DNA from 3 places in the Flintibacter porci genome. Region 3 is predicted to be linked to each of the others. Evidence: predicted binding sites of a transcription regulator. Region 3 holds the regulator's gene; each other region holds the start of a gene.
What was found. The regulator Rex, encoded in region 3, represses fermentation and respiration genes when NADH is low (regulators of the CRP and FNR family bind a similar motif). The targets are predictions, from matches to a motif close to ATTGTTAANNNNTTAACAAT.
Positions count from the first base shown of each region.

Region 1 (5,170 bases), on a different contig from region 3:
TCATCGGAGCCGTCCCCCGGCGATCTTTGGTTCTTTCCATCGCTGGAAAGAACATCCCCAGTTCCTCCGGGCGGCCATTGGCCGCCCTACTCTTTTATCCCCAGCAGCACCTGGGACACGCTCTGAGCAAACAGCCGCGCCCCGGCCAAGGCCTCGGTGAGTGTATTTCCGTGTCCCCCTACCTCTACCAGCAATGAGCCAGTGGACAGGTTCTGGTTATACCGGCTGTTGCGCAGCACAATGGGCCGGGCCAGGGTGACATAGTCAGAAATCAGCTCCTGCTGATATCGAATCGCCAGAGCCAGGTTGTCGATCCAGTAAGGGTGGGACGCTCCGCCGCCGTCGGTACCCACCACCAGCATCACCTGAGCCACTTTTTCCCCATTTTCCTGGCTGACCAGTTTATAGATGGATCCATCGTTTCCCACCAAGGCATCCCGGTGGACATCCAGAATGATTTTAATAGAGGGGTACTTGGCCAGCCAGTCCTTTACCGCCGCGCCCGATCGGTCATAGGCCCCGTTATAGGCGGGGTAGTCGTACAAATTGGTGTCGTGGATGACCTCAAACCCATTCTCCCGGAAAATTTGGGCCATCTCCTCCCCCACCCGCACCATGTTGCGGGTACAGTCGGTGGTGCGATAGGAATCGCTCTCCTGATAGGTGAGACCGTCGCTTTGGGAATAGGCCTCGCTGCCGTGGGTATGTAAAATCAGAATCTGAGGGCCTTCTCCCAGTGTAAAATGGACCATTCCCGCAGAAAATACCGATTCATCCAGGTTCTTGCCTGTGCGGTTATAGAGGTACACCCCATTTTGACTGAGGTACTGCCCTCCCTCCTTTCCTACACCGGTCATCTCCAGGATTCCGTCCTGAGACACCGGCGGCTGAAGGGGCGTATCCACCTGGTCATCGTCGTCCGGAGCCTCCTCCGGTTCTGTGGAGGGCTCCGATGAATCCGACGAGCCCTGCTGTTCCTGCTGCTGACCCTGAATTTGGCCTTCCACTTCGTCCTGTCCCGCCGAGAGCAGAGCAGACTGCCCCACCAGCAGTCGGTTCCAGCCTGTGAGACTCCCCTGCACGGTCTCTTCGGGCAGAGAGCCCAGCTGGCTCTCCAACAGAGCAACTGCCACCGCCGGGCGGTCCGCCCAGGTGCGCAGCACCTCTGTTACGCCCGACAGGTCGGCGGTCATCGTCACCCCCCACACTGCCACCGCCGCCAGACCAAGCCCCACGCCGCGGCGCATTGCCCGCTGCCAGTGGTTTTTTCTTCCTCGGTTTGCCATGGTACCACCCCTTATCCTGCGTGTCACTTCCACTGTATGTAAGAGGCGGCGGGGTTATGTCTACATGGGTATGTTATTCTTAGCGGGTTCCGCCCTGCGGGGCGGGTTCCTTTCTGGATCACCAGAAAGGAACCAAAGAGTGACTGGGGGGCTCCTTCGATGGACACCTGGCTTGCGCCGGTGTTCATAGGCGTCGCCCCCCAGACCCCCATTTACGGGGGACACCCTCCTGATGCTTGGCGGAAAACTTTCGGCGGTCCTAAAACAAGACCGTCTGGTCCTTCTTGCCCCGGACCTTAGGTCCTATGTGTGCAAAATGTAGTGGACAAGCGCGTTGCAATGACACCGCCTGCCCTGGCAGAACCGTGGCAGCTGGGCGGTTATGGGCACAAAATACGCATAAAAAGTGGGAGCGACGGAATCCGTCACTCCCACAGGAAAACTATATTACAGGCAAAGAGGCAAAGCGAAGCTTTGCAGGAAGTTCTTTTGCCTACTTTTCTTTCAAGAAAAGTAGGTCAGCACTTCTCGAAGATGGTAGCAACGCCCTGGCCGCCGCCGATGCACAGAGTAGCCAGACCCTTCTTGGCGTCGTCGCGCTTCTGCATCTCGTGCAGCAGGGTGACGATGATACGGGCGCCGGAAGCGCCGACGGGGTGACCCAGAGCGATGGCGCCGCCGTTGACGTTGACCTTGCTCATATCAAAGTGCAGCTCACGAGCCACAGCGATGGACTGAGCGGCAAAGGCCTCGTTGGCCTCGATCAGGTCCATATCCTCGATCTTCAGGCCGGCCTTCTCCATAGCCTGACGGGAAGCGGGCACAGGACCCACGCCCATGATCTTGGGATCCACGCCGCCCTGGCCCCAGGAGACCAGCTTGGCCATGGGCTTCAGGCCGTACTTCTCCACGGCCTCGCCGGAAGCCAGCACGATGGCGGCAGCGCCGTCGTTGATGCCGGAGGCGTTGGCAGCGGTGACACGCTGGACGTGCTTCTTGGTGTCGGCCTCATGGACCTGGGTGACCTCAAAGGTGTGGACGATCTCGTCCTCCACGCCCTCGGGACCCACGGGGAAGGCGCCGCGCAGCTTGGAGATACCCTCGGCGGTCACACCGGCGCGGGGGAACTCGTCCACCTTGAACTCCACCATTTCCTTCTTCTTCTTGATCATGATGGGCACGATCTCGTCGTCGAAGCGGCCGGCCTTCTGAGCAGCCTCAGCCTTATTCTGAGAGGAAGCGGCGAACTCGTCCAGCTCCTCGCGGGTGATGCCCCACACGTCGCAGATGTTCTCGGCGGTGGTGCCCATGTGATAGTTGTTATAAGCGTCCCACAGGCCGTCCTTGATCATGGTGTCCACGACCTTCTTGTCGCCCATGCGGGCGCCCCAGCGCTCATCAGGCAGAGCAAAGGGAGCAGCGGACATGTTCTCGGTGCCGCCGGCCAGGACCACATCGGCGTCGCCGGCCAGGATGCTGCGGGCGCCCTCGATGACGCTCTTCATACCGGAGCCGCACACCATACCCACGGTGTAAGCGGGAACCTGGAAGGGGATACCGGCCTTCACAGCGGCCTGGCGGGCAGGGTTCTGGCCCAGACCAGCGGTGAGGATGCAGCCGAACATGACCTCGTCTACCTGCTCGGGCTTCACGCCGGCGCGGCTCAGGGCTTCCTTCATGACCACAGCGCCCATCTCAGCGGCGGGCACATCCTTCAGGCTTCCGCCAAAGGAACCGATGGCGGTGCGGCAGCAGTTGACAACATAGACTTCTTTCATCGCTCTGTTACCTCCAAAAATGTGTTGTGGCGTCATAAGGCGCCCTTCGTTCCGCTCTTGACTGCATTATATCGAAGGAATCTGGAAAAATCAATACAATTTTTTGTGCTTTCTGGCCTCCTTTCTGTCTGAGAGTGACAAATTCACGCCATTTTAAGCAAAGTTGAGAACTTTTCCTCCGGTAATTCGTTAAATTTTTGACAAAATAATTTTTTGCCTGTTTTTTCTCTTTCTCAAAAAAATCACCGGCCTTCTCCCACAGCGGGAGAAGGCCGGTATTTTTTGCTTTTACTCGTGGAGGATGGGGAATACAGTCGTGTTCCATCCGGCGTACTGCGTCAGCCAGGCCAGGGTGTTTTCCGCGTTGGGGGTAAGGGTAATGCGCAGATCGGTGCTGTAACTGCTCCCAGCCTCGGAGACACTGTTTCTCGAGGGCACCTCAAAGACAAAGACCAGGTCGGTAACGTAGGTATTTTCCTGGCGCTGCTGGTCGTCAAAGAGATAACGCACCCCGATGGTGCCCGCGTCAAAGTCGGCGCGCACGGCCTTCCAAAGCTCTTGCAGCTGGGCGTTGGAGGCCCCCTCCAGGTAGAAGGGTTCGTTGGTATCCGTCTCCGTCTGTCCGCTCTGGGTACCGGCCCGGTCCAGATAGGCCTCCACCAGACGATACTTCTCAAAGCGGTCAAAGTCGTACATATCCTCCACCGCGTCTCGATCCTGAGCAATCTGATTCAGAGCCCAGGTCACGGTACCCTCTGTGTTCAGGTCCTCCATGTGGATGGGGATGTCGTAGTAACAGCGGCGCACAGTACGGCCGTCGGTCAAGGTGTAGGTCACATCCAGGCGGGTGTACTCCTCCCCAGCCTGATAGTGGGAGCTGCTGGTGTCCACCGTGTCCCGGTGGTCCAGAACGGCCTGATGCAGAGCGACGATCTTTTCGATCTGTCCGGGGTCGGTGACCTGGTAGCGGGTGGAGTCTCCGCTGTCGTAGGGGTAGTTGATGCGGCAATCTACATCGATGGATCCCACTTCATCTGCCTGGGGCACCCAGGCAGTAATGCCCATTACATCGGTAAGGCAGGCCACACACAGCACCGCCATGACCACAAAGCTGGCTGCCGCACCCTTCCAGTATTTCAGCACCCGGAAGGACTTGCACAGCAGCATTCGGGCCACAAAATAGCCCACCACAGCCCATACCACCACGCATACCGCCAGGGAGAGCCGGTTTCTCCATCCGAAGAAGGCAATGGTGTAGACGCCGAAGCACAGTCCGGAGCAGAAGGCCACGCCATACAGAAAGATGGGCCGCACCAGGCGCACGGAGACCACGTCCCCCGCCGACTCCACCTGCCGCTTCCGGTACACCAGCAGGGCCAGCACCGCCAGCACCACACCGGCGGCGGCGTAGGCGGCCACGGTACCGGGGCTCAGCAGGTACCATTCCCCCGTGGTGGCGGTCATTCCATTCACCGTCTCCTGTACCGGATCCCACTCCACGGCCTCGGTAAGGGGCCAGATTGGGGTAAGAATCTGGGCCAAAGCGCTTCCCCGGCCGCTGTGCCTGGAGAGCCCGAAGAAGAAATCGCTCAAAACTATGTTGATCAGCATATTGAGGACATAGGCCAGCATGTTTAAAATCCCGTAGAAGGCAGGCAGTGCCAGGATATGGCCGGTAAACATGGCGCAAAACGACGCAAAGGAGAAGAAGAACAGGCATACTCCGCTCTGTACCAGCAGCCAGATGCCCAGGCTGGCCAGGGAGGTTCCCCAGCATTTCTGAGCCACCAGGGGCAGCTCAACGGCCAGGGTGATGCCCGCCACCACCAGGTTGGGCAGCAGGGCAAAGGACAGTCCCGCCAGATACTGGGTGCCGAACAGGGTCTCCCGGCGCAGAGGTAGGGCATGCATCATGCAGGCGGAGCGGTTGTTGTAGAGGTAACCGAATACCGCCATGGCACACAGCACCCCGTAGCCGCAGGCCACAAACACCCCAAATTGCAGGGTATTGGGGATGTCTCGGGCATACTCTACCAGGCGGTTAGCCAGCTCCACCGAAGACACGGAGGCACCTCTCATAGAGAAGTAGTTGTTCAGCAGGTTGAA
Region 1 covers NZ_JBHEVB010000008.1:182,534-187,703, reverse strand. Annotated here, with positions in the region: gene spoIIP (stage II sporulation protein P) at 87-1,286, opposite strand; gene ACEVJL_RS10775 (acetyl-CoA C-acetyltransferase) at 1,805-3,064, opposite strand; gene ACEVJL_RS10770 (hypothetical protein) at 3,353-5,170, opposite strand, start outside.
Region 1: ACEVJL_RS10775 (acetyl-CoA C-acetyltransferase) is a predicted target of Rex. The motif match lies at 3,250-3,269, and genes of this name have one in related genera.

Region 2 (5,170 bases), on a different contig from region 3:
CCGAGTAGGCCACCCGGTTTTGCACCTCGGAGAGGCGCTCCGCCACATACTCCGGGTCAGGCTCGCTGCCGTCCCACATTTGGAAAGTGTCGGTGGTGGAGTCATAGCGTCCCTTGTCGGTGATAAAGCTGTAATTGGAGAAAATGACCAGCCCGGGCTCGTCCGAGAGAATGTCTCGGCCCATAATGAGCCGGGAGTCGTATTCCAGGCCAAAGAGATTGGCCAGGGTGGGCATCACATCCAGGCTGGAACAGAACTTATCCACATGGACAGGCTCTTTGATATCTGCACTCCACAAAATCAAGGTGTTTTTGTAGATTTCAAAGACCGGGTCCACCTCGTGGCCCAGCAGCTCGCTGTACTCCTCATCGGTGAGACCATAGGGGTAGTGGTCGGCGGAGAGGACAATGACGGTGTCATCCAGCTTGCCTGCCTCCTCCAGCTGATTGACCAGGCTCTCCATGGCCAGCTCCAGCTCCATCTGGCAGGCCAGATAGGCGGTCACCGCCTCGGAGTAGCCTAGATCCGACACCTGGCTCCAGTGGCGGCGGGCCATGGAGTTGCTCTCATAGTTGTACTTCAAATGGCCGCTCACCGTCAGGCAGTAGACCATGAACTGATCCTCATTCACAAATTGGGGCACGATCTTTTCCATCATCTCCTGGTCAGAGGGCGGGAAATTCTCCTCGTCGATCTCCATATCCAGTCCGTTTCCGATGCCGTAATATTCGTAGCCCATATTGGGATGAGAGAGGTTGCGGTCGTAGTAATCGTAGAGATAGTCGTGGTAGGCCAGGGTGCGGTACCCCAGATTTTTGAACAGGGTACCAAAGCCGAAGGGCATGTAGTTGTCCGACGACTCCGAGTAACTCCACACCCCCGACTTGGGGATGAGACCCGTGGTGGTCACATACTCCCCGTCCGAGGTGGACACACCCCACAAGGGCGTATAGAAGTGGTCGCAGATAATTCCCTCGTGGGATAGCTTCCACAAGGTGGGAGTACGCTGGGGATCCATAGCCAGGGTGGAAAATCCCTCTGCCACCACCCAGACCAGATTTTTCCCTGCAAAGCGGCCCGTCCATTCATTTTCCGCCGTGGGTTCCACTTTGGAGAAGTACTGGTGCATGTCGGTAAGCACCGGATCGTCCTGGTCCCGCTCCAGCAGAGCGTCAAAGTCGATCTCCATCACATGCAGTCCGGGCTCCTTTTTCTCCTCCAGCTGGTAGGGTGCGGAGGTGCGCACCGCCAGCTTGGGCAGGATCTGGTCATCCGGATCGATGCCGAAGAGTACCCGCCGGATCTCCAGTTGGGTCTGGGTGATCATACCGAAGTTCTGTACCTCCAGCTCCGGCGCGGCCGCCTGGAAGTAGATATACCGCAGCGACAGGTTCCCCCCGCCGCACAGCAGCACCAAGAGGATCCCCGCCACCTGTACCAGCGCACCCACCCCAAACCAGCGCAGCCGGTCGCCCCGGGCCAGAGGCTCACCGCTCACGATCCGGTCCCGGAACACCAGGGACAGCACCACAGGCACCACCATCATCAAAATGGGAAACCAGTTCATCAGGATCTGGCCCACCGCCATATCGCCGAAGGCTCCGGCCACCATGGCCATTTTGGTGATGGAAAAGATAGTCAAAAAGGTTTTGAACAGATGGTAGTAGACGATCTGAGAGCCCATCCACAGGGAGAGCAGGGCGGTACATATCACTACCAGCCACCGTCCCCGCCGCTCCTGCACGCCGCCGCACAGCAGTCCCAGCAGCACCGCCACCGGAATGGAGAACAGCAGGGTAAAAAATGCCCCGGCCGGGGACAGGCTATGAAAGCAGAAGAGCTTCATAAACAGCTCTTCATAATAAATAACGGCCAGGAAAAAGGCCGTGGGCACAAGAAGCCGCCGCCTGCCTGTCTTGGACAGGTGGAGAAGCCTTCTTTTTTTCTTCTGATCCGCCAACTCCATCCCGCAGCTCCTTTCCGCCCGCAGCACGGGTCCTTTCCAATATACCATACCTTATAAATGCAGGCTCATTTTACCCGATTGGGCCTAACCTGTCAACAAACCGCCCCAGGCCGGTTCCTTTTTCTTTTTTTCCAGCTCTCACCTTTAAATTTAAGGTTCAACCCACTCTCTAATTTTCTTCCTTCCTGCATTCTGACGCTTTCTCCCATTCTTAACCGCTTCCTTTTGCCGTTCCAACCAAAAAGGCATAGAATTTTTTCTTTTGCAGATAGTTTAGGGTTGCATTGAGCATGGAAATCTGCTATATTATCCTTAATAATTTATTCACAATTTTTCCATTTTCATTTCTTAAGTTTTTCCTAAATTTTTTCCGGCAACTTTTTGAGAAAAGCAGCCTTTTCCGGCTGCTTTCAACTTTGTCACCCCGCGCTGGGCGGGGGAAAGGATGGTTTTACGTGACTTCTCTGCGCCAGACCCTGGAGGAGCGTCTGCTGACGATCTTTTCCACCCACTACGACATCGAGCGCGGCAGCGACGATTCTGCTCTGAAGGCCTGCTGTGCCTTTCACTCCCGGGACTCCCAGTATGTACTGAGCAAAAAGGCGGAGCTCTGGGCGGCGGAGCACCACGAGTACCTCTACCTCTACTCCTTGTCTGAGCTGAACGAGACCGCTCTGGAGGACGTGTGCCGACAGACCCTGGAACTGGGCACTCCCCTGGTCAAGCCCCATGCTCAGCATATGTATACGTATCTCACTGCTTTGGTTCTGTGTGATCAGGCCGACAAGCAGGCTCTGGGCGCTTTGATCAAGAAAAAGCACCGCAGAGAATTTAAGCTATCGCTCCATGGATGGATGGAGTTTCGTATAGCCGCCGTGGACCTGTCCACCGGCGAAATTACCACCAACCGCGCGGGAAAAGCCTTTGGCAAGGACCTGAAGCGGATGGTGGAACGTGTCATTGCAAACTATAAAGGAGAGGAGAAAACTCAATGAATGCAATGCTTGTTGTCATCGTTGGCATTATCATTCTGATCGTAGGTTACATTTTCTACGGCGGATGGCTTGCCAAGCAGTGGGGCGTTGACGACTCCAAAGTCACCCCCGCCCATGAGCTGGAGGACGGCATGGACTACGTCCCCGCCAAGGCTCCTGTTCTGATGGGTCACCACTTTTCTTCCATCGCCGGCGCCGGCCCCATTAACGGCCCCATTCAGGCTGCCGTGTTCGGCTGGGTCCCCGTTGTTCTGTGGGTCCTGATCGGCGGTATCTTCTTCGGCGCGGTTCATGACTACGGCGCTCTGTTCGCCTCCATCCGCCACAAGGGTCAGTCCCTGGGCGAGGTGGTCGCCCTGAACATCGGCGATCGTGCCAAGAAGCTGTTCCTGATCTTCTCTTACCTGACCCTGGTGCTGGTGGTGGCCGCTTTCGCCTCCATCGTGGCCAGCACCTTCGTGGGCTTCAACGCGGACGGCTCCCTGAATGAGACCAACGCCTCTGTGGCCATGATCTCCCTGCTGTTCATCGTGATGGCTATCCTGTTCGGCTTCTTTGTGTATCGCAAGGGCGCTTCCCTGACCATCGCCACTATCGCCGGCGTGATCGGCATCGTGGTCTGCCTGTTTATCGGTCTGAACTGGCACCCCATCTACCTGACCAGCTCCACCTGGATGTGGATCATCGGCGCTTACATCCTGGTTGCCTCCGTGGCTCCCGTGTGGATCCTGCTACAGCCCCGTGACTACCTCAGCTCCTTCCTGCTGTACGCCATGATGGTTATCGCCGCTGTGGGCGTCATCGGTGCCGGTCTCACCGGTGCGGACGCTGCTCACATGGATATGCCTGCCTTCACCGGCTGGTATGATAACCTGGCTCCCACCGGCAACTCTCTGGGCTATGTGTTCCCCGCCCTGTTTGTGACCATCGCCTGCGGCGCTATCTCCGGCTTCCACTCTCTGGTGGGCTCCGGCACCACTGCCAAGCAGCTGGACCACGAGCGCGACGCTAAGCCCATCGCTTACGGCGGCATGCTCATCGAGTGTGCTCTGGCTCTGATCTCTCTGGCTGCTGTGTCCTTCATCTGGACTGAGTATGCCTCCGGCGAGATCGTCACCCCCACCCAGGTCTTTGCTACCGGTATCTCCCGCATGGTGGCCTCTATCCCCGGCCTGGCCGGCGCTCAGGGCACCATCGCCTCCCTGCTGGTTCTGACCGTTTCCGTGTTCTGCCTGACCTCTCTGGATACCGCCACCCGTCTGGCCCGGTACATGTTCCAGGAGTTCTGGCTCAAGCCCGGTGAGACCTATAAGGATGCTACCGGCATTAAGGCCGTCCTCTGTAACCCCGTGGTGGCTACCGCCATCACCGTGGTGCTGGGCGTTGGCCTGGGCATGACCGGCTACTCCAAGATTTGGCCTCTGTTCGGCGCTGCCAACCAGCTGCTGGCCGCTCTGGCTCTGCTGACCGTGTGTGCCTGGCTGGGCAACATCGGCCGCAACAACAAGATGTTCTACTTCCCCATGGCCTTCATGCTGGTAGTCACTCTGGTCTCTCTGTTCCAGACTGTGACCAGCAAGGTGTCCGTCATTGCCGCCGGCGCTGCCAGCGACTGGGGCCCCTATGCTCAGGCCATTCTGGGCACTCTGCTCTTCGTGCTGGCCATCGTGCTGGCTGTGGAGGGCTGCATGACCATCTTCGGCAGCAAGAAGCCCGCTCAGAAGTAATTCCATTTTTCCATCCAGACAAGAGGGTCCGGCAAACGCCGGGCCCTCTTTCTTGTTCTCTCTGCCCCTTTGTGGTATGATAGAACCTGCAGTCAGAAAGGAGGCGGTCTTTTGCGCCTATCTCATCGGGTACTGCCCCTGTTTCTCACTCTGGAGGCCATCCTCTACGCCGCCTTTCTGATCTGGGATGTGACGATCGGAGGCCGCGGCTCCAACCCCATTAAGTTTGCCGGCATCCTGCTGTGTCTGATCTACTCTCTGTACCTGAGTCACCAGGGCGGCAGCCGTCTGGTGTCCGCCGCTCTGACCCTCACCGTTTTGGCCGATGTATTTCTCCTGCTGCTGGACGCACACTATGCCCTGGGTATTGTGCTGTTTTGCCTGGTGCAGGGGTTATACTTTGTCCGCATCTACCGCAGCAATGGAGGCCGCAGCCTGTGGGGGCTGAGGGCAGCCCTGTTTGTTCTCGCTCTGGTCGTACT
Region 2 covers NZ_JBHEVB010000003.1:140,501-145,670, forward strand. Annotated here, with positions in the region: gene ACEVJL_RS04170 (LTA synthase family protein) at 1-1,966, opposite strand, end outside; gene ACEVJL_RS04175 (DUF8052 family protein) at 2,422-2,961, shown strand; gene ACEVJL_RS04180 (carbon starvation CstA family protein) at 2,958-4,688, shown strand; gene ACEVJL_RS04185 (lysoplasmalogenase family protein) at 4,800-5,170, shown strand, end outside.
Region 2: ACEVJL_RS04175 (DUF8052 family protein) is a predicted target of Rex. The motif match lies at 2,278-2,297, and genes of this name have one in related genera.

Region 3 (5,170 bases):
TGCCTGGGCCCCCAGGGCCAGAATATTGTCCAGCCGTTCCTGGGCGCTCCCCTTGGGGAGATAGACCACCGCCCGGCAGCCCAGTTCCCGGGCCGCCCAGGCCACGCCCCTGCCGTGGTTTCCGTCCGTGGCAGTGACGAAGGTGACCTCTCCCAGTTTCTCCCGGGCTTTGGGCTCGGTGAGGGCGGGGAACGTGAGCTCGTCCCCCTCCAGTCCCAGCTTCTCTCCCATCCACCGGGCAATGGCCCAGCTGCCTCCCAGAGCCTTAAAAGCATTAAGTCCAAACCGCTTGGACTCGTCCTTCACCCACAGCTTGGCTACTCCCAGTTCCCGGGCCAGGGCAGGCAGAGAGACCAGCGGGGTGGGCTCATAGCCGGGGATGGTGCGGTGAAAGTTCATGGCCCGCTGCACCGATTGTGCGTCCGTATGAGACAGGGCGGCGGGCTTGGGCTGGGACTTATGATTGATATAATAGTTCATAGGCGCTCCTCCACCGCCCGGCCCGGAATCTCCGGCGGGCGTTTTTGATTTATTATATCATATCCCCGCCGTCTGTGTCAGCCGCTTCTTCTCCACAAAAGGCACTGGCCGCCCCAAAGGGCGGCCGGTGCGCATTGCTTATGTGTCTCAGCAGCAGCCGCAGCCACTGTTTCCGCCGCAGCTGTTGTTGTTATAGCTGCTCCCATTGCCGCAGCAGCAGCACAGGATGAGGATGAGTACGATGATCCACAGGCAGCCACCGCCGCCAAAGCCGTTATTGCAGCACCCCATAATGAGTACCTCCTGAAAATGAAGTTTTGAGGCGGCTGTGAGCCGCTCTCAGTCTCATACTATGTACCTCAGGCAAAAGGGTGCAGAAAAAATCCGCCCGGGAAAACCCGGGCGGATGACAGGTTGGATTTAACCGAGGAAACGGTTGCTGAAGTTCATCAGGATCCCGGCCACCTCGGCGCGGCTGGCCGTGTCGGCGGGACGGAGGGTATTCTCCGCCGAGGGGGTGATAAGGCCGTTGGCTACCGCCCAAGACACGGCCTCCTTGGCCCAGTCGGCCACCTGGTCATAGTCAGCGTACTGGGTAAGATCGGTCTGGCCGGTGAGTTCCATCCCCAGCTGGGAGGATGCAAAACCCCGCAGCATCACCAGCACCTGCTGGCGGGTAACGCTCTGCTCCGGAGCAAACAGCCCGTCGCCCATGCCGGCGGTCACGCCCTGAGAGGCGCCCCAGCGGACAAAGGGTTCATACCAGCTGCCCACAGGCACGTCATCAAAGGCGGCCGTGGCGCTGTTCATCTGATCCTGGGGGGAGCCCGCCAGGCGGTAGAGCACGGTGACCAGCATAGCCCGGTCCATGGTGACGCCCGGTCCAAAGGTGTCCTCACTCATGCCGGAGAACAGTCCGTTTTCATAGACAAATTTCACCGACGCCTGGTACCAGTCCCAGGAAGCCACGTCCACAAAGGGCAGATGACTGGCTGTGCTGTCGGTAAAGGTATAACTTCCCTGGAGTCCAAGATACATGATCCCCGAGGTCACCGTCACCTGGGCGGTGGTGTTCTCCCCCACCAGATAGCGGTGTCCCGCTGTCAGACGGGCGCCGGAGGCCACCTCATGGCCATCCGTGACGTCCACCACAGCGCCGTTGTGGCTCACCTGGGCGGAACCGGAGATGGAGAGGAATCCCGAGCCGGTGGGCAGCCCGATCACGTCTCCCTGGGTGAAGGTGCGGCTGCTCAGATTGTCGCTGTACAGGCCGCTGCCACCTTCGCCGCCCTGGAGCTTGGCCACCGCCTCGTCGTAGGCCTCCTGAAGGGGCTGGGTGGCAGTCTGCTCCAGCTGGGTCTGGGCGGAGGGAAGGAAGGTATTTTTTAAATAGCTGAGAGAGACCAGACTATCTCCCCCGCTCAGAGCCAGGGCGCCCCCGGCCAGCGCCGCGGTCAGGGCCAGAGCGCCCGCCACGGCAAGGATCTTTTTGTGCTTCATGTCTCGTCCTTTCCATCCTCCTGCTCCTGACCGTCCTCCCGCTGAGAGATCATATAACTCAGGGCAAGCAGGCTGTCGGAAAAATGTACGCTCTCCACCACCACGTCCTCGCCGGGGAAGGCGATCTCACAGTTGGTGAAGTTCCAGATGCCGTGGACTCCCGCCGCCACCAGCCGCTCCCCCATCACCTGGGCGGCGGACTTGGGCACCGTGAGCAGGCCCACGCTCACCGGATTCTTCTGTAAAAACTCCTCCAGGGTGTCGGCGTGGTAGACGGGCACCCCGGCGATCTGTGTGCCTACCGTCCGCTCCTGTACGTCGAAGGCGGCCAGCAGCTGAAAGCCGTTGTTGGAGAATTTAAAGTTTTCAATCAGGGCGCGGCCCAGGTTGCCCGCTCCCAATACCACAATGGTATGACCCCGGTTGATGCCCAGGATCTCCCCGATCTGTTCCTTCAGGCTGTCCACCTTATAGCCATAGCCCTGCTGACCAAAGCCGCCGAAACAGAACAGATCCTGGCGGATCTGGGAGGCGGTCAGCCCCATGGACTTTCCCAATGCGCTGGACGAGATCCGGATCACACCCTTGCGCTGCAGCTCGGAGAGCTGGCGGTAATACCGGGGCAGACGCCGGATCACCGCGGTGGAAACTCTGGTGTTGCGTTTCATAGTCCCGCTCCAATACTCGAAAATATCGTTTACAGTTTACCCCATCCCTCTTTTTCTGTCAAACCATTTTCCCCGTCCCACTCTGGAAATTCCTGCGCGCCCCTTACATCAGGCGCAGCATCTCCTTCTTCAGCCGCTGGATGATCCGCTTTTCCAGCCGGGAGATATAGGACTGAGAGATACCCATCCGGTCGGCCACCTCCTTCTGCGTCTGCTCCTCCCCTCCTCCTAGGCCAAAGCGCAGCGTGATGATGGTTCGCTCCCTCTCATCCAACTTCTCCAGGGCCTGACGGAGAAGCTGGCGGTCCACATCGGCCTCGATGGGCCGCATGACCAGGTCTCCGTCGGTGCCCAGGATATCGCTGAGCAGCAGCTCATTGCCGTCCCAGTCAGTGTTCAGCGGCTCGTCAAAGGAGAGCTCTGTCTTCTGGCTGGAGGTCTTGCGCAGATACATGAGAATCTCATTTTCGATGCACCGGGAGGCGTAGGTGGCCAGTTTGATACTCCGGGCGGGCTGGTAGGTGCCCACCGCCTTAATGAGGCCAATGGTCCCGATGGAGATGAGGTCCTCAATGTTGATGCCCGTATTTTCAAACCGCCGGGCGATGTAGACCACCAGGCGCAGGTTGTGCTCAATGAGAGTCTGCCGCGCCCGCTGGTCTCCCTGCTGCAGGCGCTCCATCAGCTTCCCCTCCTCCTCCCGGCTCAGCGGGGTGGGGAGCGTGTCGCTGCCCCCGATGTACATCACCTTTCCCGGCGACCAGAGCCCCAACCGCTCCAGCAGGGCCAGAACCCGCGCTTTCCATCCGTTTTTCATATCCATCCATCCTTTCAGCATTCCCCCAGCAGGGCACCATAGCCGCCTCCGTCGGACACAGGGGTGGGAGATAAGGCCACCACCATGGCCCCCCGGTCCTCTCCGTCCACCACGGCCCGGTCCACCCGCACCGCCAGCAGCAGCCCCCGGTCCACCCCCACGGCGCGGTAGGGCAGCAGGCGGAAGTGGCCTCCCGCTCCGGTCAACCGCTCCAGCGCTCCAGCCGGGTCCCGCAGCTCCTGGACACTGGGGCACTGCGAGGCAGCAAACAGGGGCAGCAGCCGCTCTCCCTCGGCCACCATCACCCCTTGGCCGGTCACCGGGTCCGTGAGGGTATTGCCTGTGTCGGTCAGAGCAGTGAGCTCTACCGTCCGATCCTCCAGCTCCAGGCGCACCGCCTTCAATTCTCCCGTAAAGCTAGTATGCCTTACAGCCTTTTGGAGCAGCAGCGACAGCACCGCGTAGCACCCTGCTGCCGACAGCAGCACGATCTTCAGATCCATCCCCGAGTAGATAACTCCCCGGTTCAGGCTCAGCCCCTGGCCGCCCAGCATGGAGATGGCCAGCACCCCTCCGGCAAAGGCGCAGGACAGGGCAAAAAAAATCAGCACCTGCCGCCCCAGCCGCCGGCTGCCCCAAAAGGCGGCCAGTACCATCAGCACCGCCGCCGCCAACCGGCAGGCCGGCCGCTCCAGGAACCCCAGCCCTGGCAGGAAGATGGCCACCGCATAGCCTCCCCCCAGAACTGCTCCCAAGGCAAAGCGCAGACGTTTCAAGGGTTCCCCTGCCAGCCGGGCAGCACACAGCAGCAGCAGGTAGTCCACCAGGACATTGAGCAGAAACAGGGTGTCTACATAAATAACGGTCATGACCTCTCCCTCCTCCCCCTGCTTGTCAACACCGTCCATTATAGTGTCTCTCCCCAACGAAAGCCGTCACAACCCGGTGTCGCCCAGAGGAGAATTTTCGCCGCCCGTTGACAATATCGAGGGGCGATATTATAATATCATTAGACGATATCGAAACGCGATATTAGGAGGTGACGCCATGGGAGGCAAGAGCCGCGGCCCGCTCACCGAGCCCATGTTTTACGTGCTTATGGCCTTTCTCCACGGGGAGATGTGCGGCATCGACGTGGCCGCCTTTGTGGAAAAAAAGACCCGGGGTCGAGTAAAGCTGGGACCGGGAACCTTGTACACCCTGCTGAATAAATTTCAGGATGAAGCGCTGATTGAAGAGATCGACGTGGAGGGCCGCAAACGCACCTATCGCCTCACCGCCAAGGGCCGGGAGGCCTATGAGGAGGAGCTGGAACGGCTGCGGGCATGCCTGAGGGATGCGGAGGAGGAAGAGGTCCTGTGATTGGAACTCCGGTCCAACGGCAGTGGAACCTGAAAGGAGGGTTACCCATGGCGCGTAAGACACATTTCCTTGGCCTCATCCAACTGATAAAGATGATTCCTGCCCTGTTGGATTGGCGGCGGGTACACCGCATGATCACCCATCTGGAGGCAGGCATTCCTCTGACCCCTATCCCCTCCGCCTCCCGCTGCCGCAGGGCAGTCAATGGGCTCGCTTTAGTTGCCACGCCCCTGATTTTGTGCGCTCTTCTGGCCTATTGGCTGCTTCCACACCCGCAAACCCGCTGGTCCCTGGGGACGGAAGGCCGTCCCGGAGACTTTGAGCCGGTCCTTCTTACCCAGTG
Region 3 covers NZ_JBHEVB010000002.1:136,641-141,810, forward strand. Annotated here, with positions in the region: gene dpaL (diaminopropionate ammonia-lyase) at 1-480, opposite strand, end outside; gene ACEVJL_RS02545 (hypothetical protein) at 628-771, opposite strand; gene ACEVJL_RS02550 (S-layer homology domain-containing protein) at 901-1,980, opposite strand; gene ACEVJL_RS02555 (redox-sensing transcriptional repressor Rex) at 1,977-2,648, opposite strand; gene sigE (RNA polymerase sporulation sigma factor SigE) at 2,752-3,471, opposite strand; gene ACEVJL_RS02565 (sigma-E processing peptidase SpoIIGA) at 3,480-4,373, opposite strand; gene ACEVJL_RS02570 (PadR family transcriptional regulator) at 4,513-4,827, shown strand; gene ACEVJL_RS02575 (hypothetical protein) at 4,875-5,170, shown strand, end outside.